2 regions of the Pseudomonas sp. MF6755 genome follow, and region 2 is predicted to be linked to the other one. Evidence: riboswitches for the same ligand, from Rfam matches in the RefSeq annotation. Region 2 holds a riboswitch; the other holds the start of a gene.
What was found. A riboswitch is a leader RNA that binds a small molecule or an ion and turns the genes downstream of it on or off. The one in region 2 is predicted to bind cobalamin.

Region 1 (4,694 bases), on a different contig from region 2:
TTGTTCGGGATCGCGGCGAAGCCTTTGATACGCAGAATGCCGTGCTGGACAACCAATTGCGTCAAGGCCTCGAGCAGTACGGCTTCGTCGGCTTGGGGCAGGTTGATGGAGATGGAATCGAAGGCATCATGATCGTGGTCGTCCTCACCCTCGTGATGGTGATCGTGATGGCTGTGGCGTGCATCAATGTGTTCCTCAGACCCGGCGCCCAGGCCAATCAGCACGTCCAGGGGCAGGCGACCGCTGCTGGCTTCGATGACCTTCACCGCCGGCGGCAGCTCTTCGGCGACTTCCAGGCGCACGCGGGCCAGGTCTTCGGCACTGATCAGGTCGGCTTTGTTGAGGATCACCAGGTCGGCGCTGGCCAGTTGATCGGCGAACAGTTCGTGCAACGGCGACTCGTGGTCCAGGTTCGGGTCGAGTTTGCGCTGGGCATCGACCTGATCCGGAAACGCGGCGAACGTACCAGCGGCCACGGCCGGGCTGTCGACCACGGTGATCACCGCATCGACTGTGCAGGCGCTGCGGATTTCCGGCCACTGGAAGGCTTGTACCAGTGGCTTTGGCAGGGCCAGGCCCGAGGTTTCGATGAGGATATGGTCAAGGTCACCGCGACGGGCAACCAGTTCGCGCATCACCGGGAAGAATTCCTCCTGCACGGTGCAGCACAGGCAACCGTTGGCCAGTTCGTACACGCGGCCGTTGGCTTCTTCTTCGGTGCAACCGATGGAGCACTGCTTGAGGATTTCACCGTCAATGCCCAGCTCGCCGAACTCGTTGACGATCACCGCAATCCGACGGCCCTGGGCGTTGTCGAGCATATGGCGCAGCAACGTGGTTTTGCCCGAGCCCAGGAAGCCGGTAACGATGGTGACGGGAAGTTTGGCCAGTGTTTTCATCGGATGCCCTTTGGGGCGGGCATACGGGACGACAGGCCCTGCGGCATCGCGCAGCAGCGGATTTCGTCACCGGATCACCCCGCCCGGTTGAATTGGAAAATCGGTGACGAGGCAGGTCTCCTGGCTTGGGGCGTGCAGGTCTTGCGACCAACGCTGACTGCGCCTTCCCGCCGTCTCGGCAGTGGCGTGGCAGTCAACTGAACCCTTCACAGTTGCGGGGGCAGCCGCGGCTTGAACCGCGTTCCCTTCTTAGCTTCGACCTGGGCCGAAGAACCTCGAGGGTGCAAGGCTACGCAGTGCGGGAGAACCGGTCAATATTGATCGTTCGCACGCCACAGAAGCGCTCACCTGCACGACGCGAGGCCCAATCAACTTGAAACAAATTACTTGTCGGTTCAAGGAATCATTTGCGCAGCGCAAACCACAACTCTCTGCCACGTCATCAAGGCCATTGATGCGTGGTTCACCCAACATTCTATGGAGTCAACAATGGCACTCACAGTCTCGCCACACATCAATACAGCACCGCCTGCCGAAACGCACGCTATCACCCAGCGAGAAAATCCGCAGACCACCACCAGCGAACGGCCCGTCGACCTGCTGACTCGCGAGGAGCTCTTGCAAGAAATCATCGACAATATGGACGCCTTGCATGACCCCAGGTTCGACTCCGAAACCATCACCCGCGATTCGCTCAAGAGGACAGCTGACGGAGTGCCGCTGCGAGGCACACCGCCAACAGCACGCCAGAGCGAGATCGCGGCGGAGACTTTGAAGCGCAAAGACGTGTTCAAGGAACTCGACTTGATTGGCGGGAGCACCATGTTCCCGCTCAACGGCACATTTACCCTCGATGATGCAGAGAATGTGGCCGCCGGACGCCGTTCGACAGTCGCTTTTGCCGAGTAAAACCTTGAAGGCCGGTGCAGCGAACGATAGCCGGCTGCCTCTAGGGGTATGACTGAACTCAACAGTGCCCTTTCCATCCACGGGGAAGGGCCAAACCCTGAATGCCATACAACCCTCATTGACGCATAACTCCCGCTCATGCTCTCCTACACATCTTGTTTCGGGTGCCCTTCACAGGGTGAAACGGGAAATCGGTGCGCCATAGACCTATGGCAACTCCGGTGCTGCCCCCGCAACGGTAAGCGAGCGAAGCGTCAAATCCACTGTGCTGTGCATGGGAAGGAGATGCTTATCAGGCTGGACTCTTTCAAGAGCCGCCCCTCGCAAGCCCGGAGACCGGCCCGAAAAAATCAGATAACAAACCCGCGGTGGGCGGGCGCTGTTCAGAACCCTGCGTGCCTGGCTCGCGGGGTTTTCATGCGCTCGTTTCACCCTGACACTCGAAAGGGACGCGCCATGTCGATCATCAGCAGCACTTCGCACTCCGCCAGCAGCACCGCCACCTTGAGCCAACGCCTGACTGCCGCTATCGGTGCGTCGATCCTGGGCGCGTGCCTTGTGTATTTCGCCGGCTTCTCGCATATCGAGGCCGTGCACAACGCGGCCCACGATACCCGCCACAGCGCCGCGTTCCCGTGCCACTGAGACTTGCCGACATGATCAAGCGTATCGCCCGAACCGCAGGGTTCACCGGCTTGTTGGCCGCCCTGCTGCTGACCCTGCTGCAAAGCTTGTGGGTCGCGCCGTTGATTTTGCAGGCGGAGACCTATGAAAAGGCTCCGGCTGTCGCCGAAGTCACCCATGAACATGCCGCAGGGGCCGCTGCCCACACCCACGACGCCGAAGCTTGGGAGCCGGAAGATGGCTGGCAGCGCGTGCTGTCGACTACCGGTGGCAACCTGGTAGTGGCGGTCGGGTTTGCGCTGATGCTGGCCGGCCTGTACACCTTGCGCGCACCGACCCGCACCGCCCAGGGTTTGCTTTGGGGCCTGGCGGGTTACGCGACCTTTGTGCTGGCACCCACCCTGGGCCTGCCACCGGAATTACCGGGCACTGCAGCGGCTGACCTTGCGCTGCGCCAGACCTGGTGGATCGGCACCGCAGCTTCCACCGCTGCGGGTATCGCGCTGATCGTGTTCGGGCGCAATTGGCTGTTGAAAGTGCTGGGCGTGGCGATCCTTGCCGTGCCTCATATCATCGGTGCGCCACAGCCACAAGTGCATTCGATGTTGGCCCCGGAGGCTCTCGAAGCGCAGTTCAAGATCGCCTCGCAGTTGACCAACGTGGCGTTCTGGCTGGCCCTGGGCCTGATCAGCGCCTGGCTGTTCCGCCGCAACCGCGATGATCAATACTCGGCATGACCCTGGTAGTCGGCCTGGGTTGCCAGCGGGGTTGTGATGTTCACACCCTGCTGGGCCTGTTTGACAGTGCGCTAGCCGAAGGCGGCATCGAGCGCCAACGCATTACGGCGCTGGCGAGCATTGATCGCAAACAGGATGAACCCGGGTTGCTGGCCCTGGCCCAGTTGCTGGACTTGCCACTCCAGTGTTTCAGTGCGCAACAGTTGGCCGGTTATGAACACCGCCTGAGCCACAAGTCAGCCCTGGCTTTTGCCCATACTGGCTGTTACGGCATCGCCGAAAGCGCCGCCCTGGCCTTGGCCGAGCAACTCGCCCACGGCCCTGCCCGCCTGCTGATCACCCGCAAGAAAACCGCCCAGGCCGCCTTTGCATTAGCCTGTACCGGTTAAAAACCCGATAATTGCCGTTCTCGATCATGAGCAATCTTCATGCTCGCCCGTTTTTCAACAGGAATCCTCCATGACCGTCTACTTCATCGGCGCAGGCCCCGGCGACCCGGAACTGATTACCGTCAAGGGCCAGCGGCTGATCCGCAGTTGCCCGGTGATCATCTATGCCGGCTCGCTGGTACCTGCGGCGGTGCTGGAAGGCCATCGGGCGCAACAGGTGGTCAACAGCGCCGAGCTGCACCTGGAGCAGATCATCGACCTGATCAAAACTGCCCACGCAAACGGCGAGGATGTGGCACGCGTGCACTCCGGCGACCCAAGCCTGTATGGGGCTATAGGCGAGCAGATCCGCCACTTGCGTGAGCTGGGCATCCCCTTCCAGATCATTCCCGGGGTCACGGCAGTGGCGGCCTGTGCGGCGCTGCTGGAAACCGAACTGACCCTGCCGGACATTGCCCAGAGCGTGATCCTGACCCGCTATGCCGATAAAACCAGCATGCCGGCCGGTGAAGACTTCGACAGCCTGGCTCGCCACGGCACGACCATGGCGATTCACCTGGGTGTCAACCACTTGGAGAAGATCGTCGCCGAGCTGCTGCCGCATTATGGCGCCGATTGCCCGATAGCCGTGGTGCACCGGGCTACATGGCCGGATCAGGACTGGGCCGTCGGCACCCTGGCGGATATTGCCGGCAAGGTCGCAGCCAAGGGGTTCCGGCGTACTGCGTTGATTTTGGTGGGCCGGGTGCTGGCCAGTGACAGTTTCAGTGAGTCGTCGCTGTATCGGGCCGGGCATGCACACCTTTATCGGCCTTGATTTTTTACTTCACAAAGTAAAATCAACACACTGATTTTTATTAATAAATACAGAAAAATGTGGGAGGGGCCTTGCCCCCGATGAGCATGGGTATCTACACAACTTCGTAGCTGACAACGATAACTACGATGCGAAGCGAGCCGCTCTTGATCTTGATCTGGCTTTTGATCTTAGGCGCCCCGTCAAACCACGCTGGCCGAACGCAGGCTTGAATCCGTGGGTAACAGCAACTTACTGAATTTAAATCAAAAAAAACGGCGCTCACGGGGCGCCGTTTTTTATGCTCGCAGTGAACACCTTACTCAGTAGTAGGCGTTTT
Region 2 (4,694 bases):
CGGCCCAGGTTGTCGACGTTGTTGGAGCGGCTGGTGACGTAGTCGCGGTCGAACAGGTTTTCCACCAGCAGGCTCACGCGGTGCTGGTGCGCAGTGTCCAGGTAGCGATAGGCGTCTGCGTCTACCACCGAATAATGACCGTACTCGACCTGCTTGGAGCTGATGACATCGCGAATATAACGGATGGCCGCACCTGCACCCCACAAGCGGTTTTCCGATTCGAAACCAATGCGTGAACGGGCAAAGAAGCTCGGGATATCGTTGATGGTGACTCCGGCACGCGACTCGGTAAGGTTGCGGGTCATGTCCGCCTGCACGCTCCATTGGTTGTTGAGCGCCAGCTTGGCGTCGGCCTCGAAACCGCGCATCTGGATCTGGCCCTGGCCATTGACCCACTGCACACCGTCCAGGGTGATCAGGTCGGTGATCTTGCGCTTGAACAGGGTCACGCTGGCGTTGAAATCGCGCCCGGCAAGCAGGCCCTTGTAGTCGATACCCAGTTCGGCGTTGCGGCTTTTTTCCGGCTTGAGGTTGCGGTTGCCCTTTTCGTCATCTTCATTGACGAATAGCTGCTCGGCGTTGGGCAGCTTGTAAGCCGTGCCGTATTGGCCGCGTACTGCCCAGTTATCGTTGAGGTCGTAGAGCGAGGTGAGCATGCCGACGGTGGCACTGTCACCGCCGCTCATGGCCTCGTGGCGCACGCCAATGCTGGGATGCCAGTCGGGCATGGCGTCGATCTGTGGGCGCAGTTGGGTGTACAGCGCGTGGGCCTGGGCTTTGTTGTCGTCGATTACCAGCACATCGTCCTGGCCCTTGAACCATTGGTTATCGCTGCCGACGATCAACACATGCCCTCCCGGCAACTCGGCCTTGCCCTCGGCTTGCACGCCCCAGTCGGTAAAACCCCAGTAGTCGTTATGGTTGATGACCTTCGTACCACCGCCTTCGAGGTTGTTGATGCGGGTATAACGGGTGTCCCAATCGTTGATATGGCCCTTGACGAAATAGCTCAGGCGTTCGTTGATGTTCTGCTCGAAGGTCGCCGTGGCGATCTGCTGAACGCGGTCGTTGGTGGTCTTGTGGGAAGCCACCGGGCGGGCGAAATCCAGATTGGCATCGGCGTATTGGTAGAACAGTTCCAGGCGCGAATCGTCGCCAATGGATTGAATGGCCTTGGTGCCGAAGGTGGTGACTTCGTAGGAGCGTCGTTTGTCCGTGACGTTTTTCATATCGCGGTTGCGAAACGGTTGGTAGCCCTCGGACGCATTGCGGCTGACGTAGGCCAATAAGCCCAGGTCGCCCCAACCGTTGTTGAAGATTTTCTCGACCCGCGCGTCGCCGGTGGTGCCACCGAAGGTATCGACCCCAAGGTTCACTTCGCCGGAAGCCGTACGCGTTTGTGGGCTGCGGGTGACGATATTGATCACCCCCGAGACTGCCTGGGTGCCGAACAGCAGGCTCTGGCCACCCTTGAGTACTTCGATGCGTTCGATAGCGTTGGCCGGCAGGGTGTCGAGGTACAGGCCGCCGTACAGGCGATTGTTCAGGCGCACGCCGTCGAGCAGAATCAGGGTGTCATCGTTGCGCCCGCCGAGCAGGGAATAGGTACCGTAGTCGAACGGGCCGTTCTTCGGCGCTACGTACAGCCCGGGAATGAACATCTGCATCACCCGGGATACGTCGGCGGCAGGTCCGGCCCGCTCGATCTGTTCGCGGCTGACCACCTCGACTTTACTGCCGTATTGGGCCATGGCTGCGACGGTGGTGGACTCCACCGATGGCGCCGAGACGATTTGCGGGTTGAGTATCAGGGCGTTGTCGTCAGCCAGCAGCAACGGGCTGAACAGGTAGCCGATCAAGGGAGTGAATGAACGTCGAATCATAGTCTTCTCGAAAGTATCTTCGCAGAAGCACGCAGGAGAAGGCATCGAGCACACGCCAATACCGGCCCATGCCCGCCCACCGCAGGAGTTTGCCAAACAGAAATTCCAGGCCGGTCTCCGGGCTCATGCGTCTGGATACCTCCACCTTCCCATGGCGCGATGGCCACAGTGGTGTATCGAAGGGATCACGCATATACCGTTGCGGGGGCAGCACCGGACTTGCTCGAGCGAGCGTACCGGTTTCCCGTTTCACCCCAAGCACGGCGGCAGGGGGCACCTGAAACAGGAGGGCATCTGAACATTCGCACGACCGTTCGTCAACTTTCCCATTCCTGCTGCCCCTCCCATATTTTTTGATCTTTATCCGTCAGTCGGTTTGCGGTGGTCCCGCAATCGCTCGGCCGCATCGCGCAACAACTGCTCGGTACCGTTCCAGCCCAGGCAGCCATCGGTGACCGACACGCCGTACTTCATCGAAGGGCTCAACGGCTGGCAGCCTTCGAAAAGGTGGCTTTCAAGCATCATGCCGATCAGCGACGTATCACCCTGCAAGCGCTGCTCCAGCACGTCGTTGAATACCGCCGGCTGGCGCAGCGGGTCTTTGCCGCTGTTGGCATGGCTGCAATCGACCATGATTCGCGCCGCCACTTTGGACTTGGCCAGATCCTGCTTCACCTGGGCCACGCTCTGCGCATCGTAGTTCGGCCCGCGATGACCACCGCGCAGTACCAGATGAGTGTCGGGGTTGCCTGGGGTCTGGATGATCGCCGGGTGGCCTTGGCTGTCGACGCCGAAATGGCGGTGCGGGTGGAAGGCGGACCGCATCGCATCACAGGCAATCGCGACGCCGCCGTCGGTACCATTCTTGAAGCCCACAGGCATGCCCAGGCCGCTGGCCATTTCGCGGTGGATCTGCGATTCAGTGGTGCGCGCGCCAATCGCGACCCAACTGAGCAGGTCATCGAAGTAGCCGGCAGCCATGGGTTGCAGCAGCTCGGTGGCGATCGGCAAGCCCAGGCGCAGCATTTCACGCATCAGCTCGCGGGACAGGGTCAGGCCGGCGGCCATGTCATCGCTGCCGTCCAGGTGCGGATCGTAGGCCAGGCCTTTCCAACCGATGGTGGTGCGGGGTTTTTCTACGTAGGCGCGGATCACCAGCAGCATCTGGTCGCTGACTTCAAGCGCCAGCTTCTTCAGGTTGCGTGCGTATTCCATGGCCGATTCCGGATCGTGTATCGAGCACGGGCCCACTATCACCAGCAGGCGTGAATCTTCACCATTGAGGATGGCGCGCACCGCTTGGCGGTGGGCGTGGATCTGTTCATTGAGGAACGGGCTGAGGGGCAGTTGGTGCTTGAGTTCAAGGGAGCTGGGCAGGCGCTGGGTCAGGGCTTCATTGGCGCAAGACAGGGCGCTTTTCATGGCAGAGCGGGGCAAAGCGGCGACGGAGGAGTTCATATTCAAGGCTTCCTGGGCAAGCGGCGGGCGATTCCCGCGCGCTTGGCCTACTGGGGTGTTCGACAATTGGCCGTATCGGCTACGTGTGTTGGCTTGCCACCACGGGGTGACCGGTCGGAGGCGGCAGGCTGTCCCGAACGGAGCTGGCTAAATCGCCATGCAGTGCAAGTGTCGTAGCGGTAATAGGTGGCGTAGTTCATGGCTTGATTCCTTTAAGTGGTCTTGAGCAAACAAATTATTAGAGGCTGAAAAAACAAAACCCCCGGTCGGGGAGCCGACCGGGGGTTTAGATTTCTCTGGTAGGCGACCCCTTGAGTAGTGGGCGCCGATTTCAGGTATCAGGCGCGCCAGTGGCTAAACCAATACCCAAAATAAAAGCCGGCCAGTGCGCTCGAACCGTTCACACGGGTGGCCGACACCGAGCGCAAGGCGCTGGCAGCAGGGCAAACCTGAGTGTGGGTGAGTTGCAACATGGTGGCTCTCCAAATGATGGGGGGAGCTTACTAGAGGCGTACCGGTGGATTCAATCAGTAATTTCTATCGTGTGGGGGGACTTACGGCTATGGGTGTGTGCCGATATGCTGATGACACTTAAACAATGATTGCCAGGACGCGACCATGACTGCCTTGACCCTTGCTGCCGCGCAAACCATTTCCATCCCCGGCGACGTAGCGGCCAATATCCAGCGGCACCTTGCCATGATGCGGGCCGCGGCAGAGCAGGGTGTGCAATGGTTGGTCTTTCCGGAATTGTCGTTGACGGGCTATGAACCCTTCCTGGCGGCGGACTTGGCTATTACCCCCGAGAGCGCGGTGTTGGTTCCGCTGCGTGAGATGGCGCGGGAGCTGCGATTGACGGCAGTGGTGGGCATGCCGGTACGGCTGGCGCCACACGCGGGCGTGCTGATTGGCGCGCTGGTGCTGGGAGCGGACGGTTCAGTGGGCGTCTACACCAAGCAGCATCTGCACTCTGGCGAAGAGCTGGCATTTGTAGCCGGGCAGGGCGGCGAGATCCTGGCGTGGGGAGATGAGCGCATTGCGCTGGCGGTGTGCGCGGACTTTTCCCACGCCAGCCACCCACGGCGTGCGGCTGAAGCGGGTGCCACGGCGTATGCGGCCGGCGTGCTGGTGAGTGAGGGTGGCTACGCGGCGGACAGCGCGCTGCTTCAAGGCTATGCAGCCGAGCATGGCATGCTGGTACTGATGGCTAATCATGGTGGCCCTTCGGGAGGCTGGGCCTGTGCAGGGCGCAGTGCGATCTGGACCGGGGATGGCAACTTGCTTGCCGCTGCACCCGGGGTCGGCGACGCGTTGGTGATCGCCCGTCGCGAGGATGGGCTGTGGGCTGGCCAA

Region 1: it holds a riboswitch for cobalamin, as region 2 does, so the genes downstream of both, JFT66_RS23740 (CbtB domain-containing protein) here and JFT66_RS13860 (TonB-dependent receptor plug domain-containing protein) in region 2, are expected to answer to the same signal.

The regions. Positions count from the first base shown of each region.
Region 1 is NZ_JAEKDA010000019.1:67,683-72,376, forward strand. It holds gene cobW (cobalamin biosynthesis protein CobW) at 1-899, opposite strand, end outside; cobalamin riboswitch at 993-1,192, opposite strand; gene JFT66_RS23735 (hypothetical protein) at 1,389-1,808, shown strand; cobalamin riboswitch at 1,954-2,167, shown strand; gene JFT66_RS23740 (CbtB domain-containing protein) at 2,265-2,453, shown strand; gene JFT66_RS23745 (CbtA family protein) at 2,465-3,169, shown strand; gene JFT66_RS23750 (cobalamin biosynthesis protein) at 3,166-3,558, shown strand; gene cobM (precorrin-4 C(11)-methyltransferase) at 3,629-4,375, shown strand; gene nfuA (Fe-S biogenesis protein NfuA) at 4,678-4,694, opposite strand, start outside.
Region 2 is NZ_JAEKDA010000009.1:127,618-132,311, forward strand. It holds gene JFT66_RS13860 (TonB-dependent receptor plug domain-containing protein) at 1-1,883, opposite strand, end outside; cobalamin riboswitch at 1,975-2,179, opposite strand; gene JFT66_RS13865 (3-deoxy-7-phosphoheptulonate synthase) at 2,244-3,341, opposite strand; gene JFT66_RS30030 (hypothetical protein) at 3,680-3,814, opposite strand; gene JFT66_RS13870 (carbon-nitrogen hydrolase family protein) at 3,960-4,694, shown strand, end outside.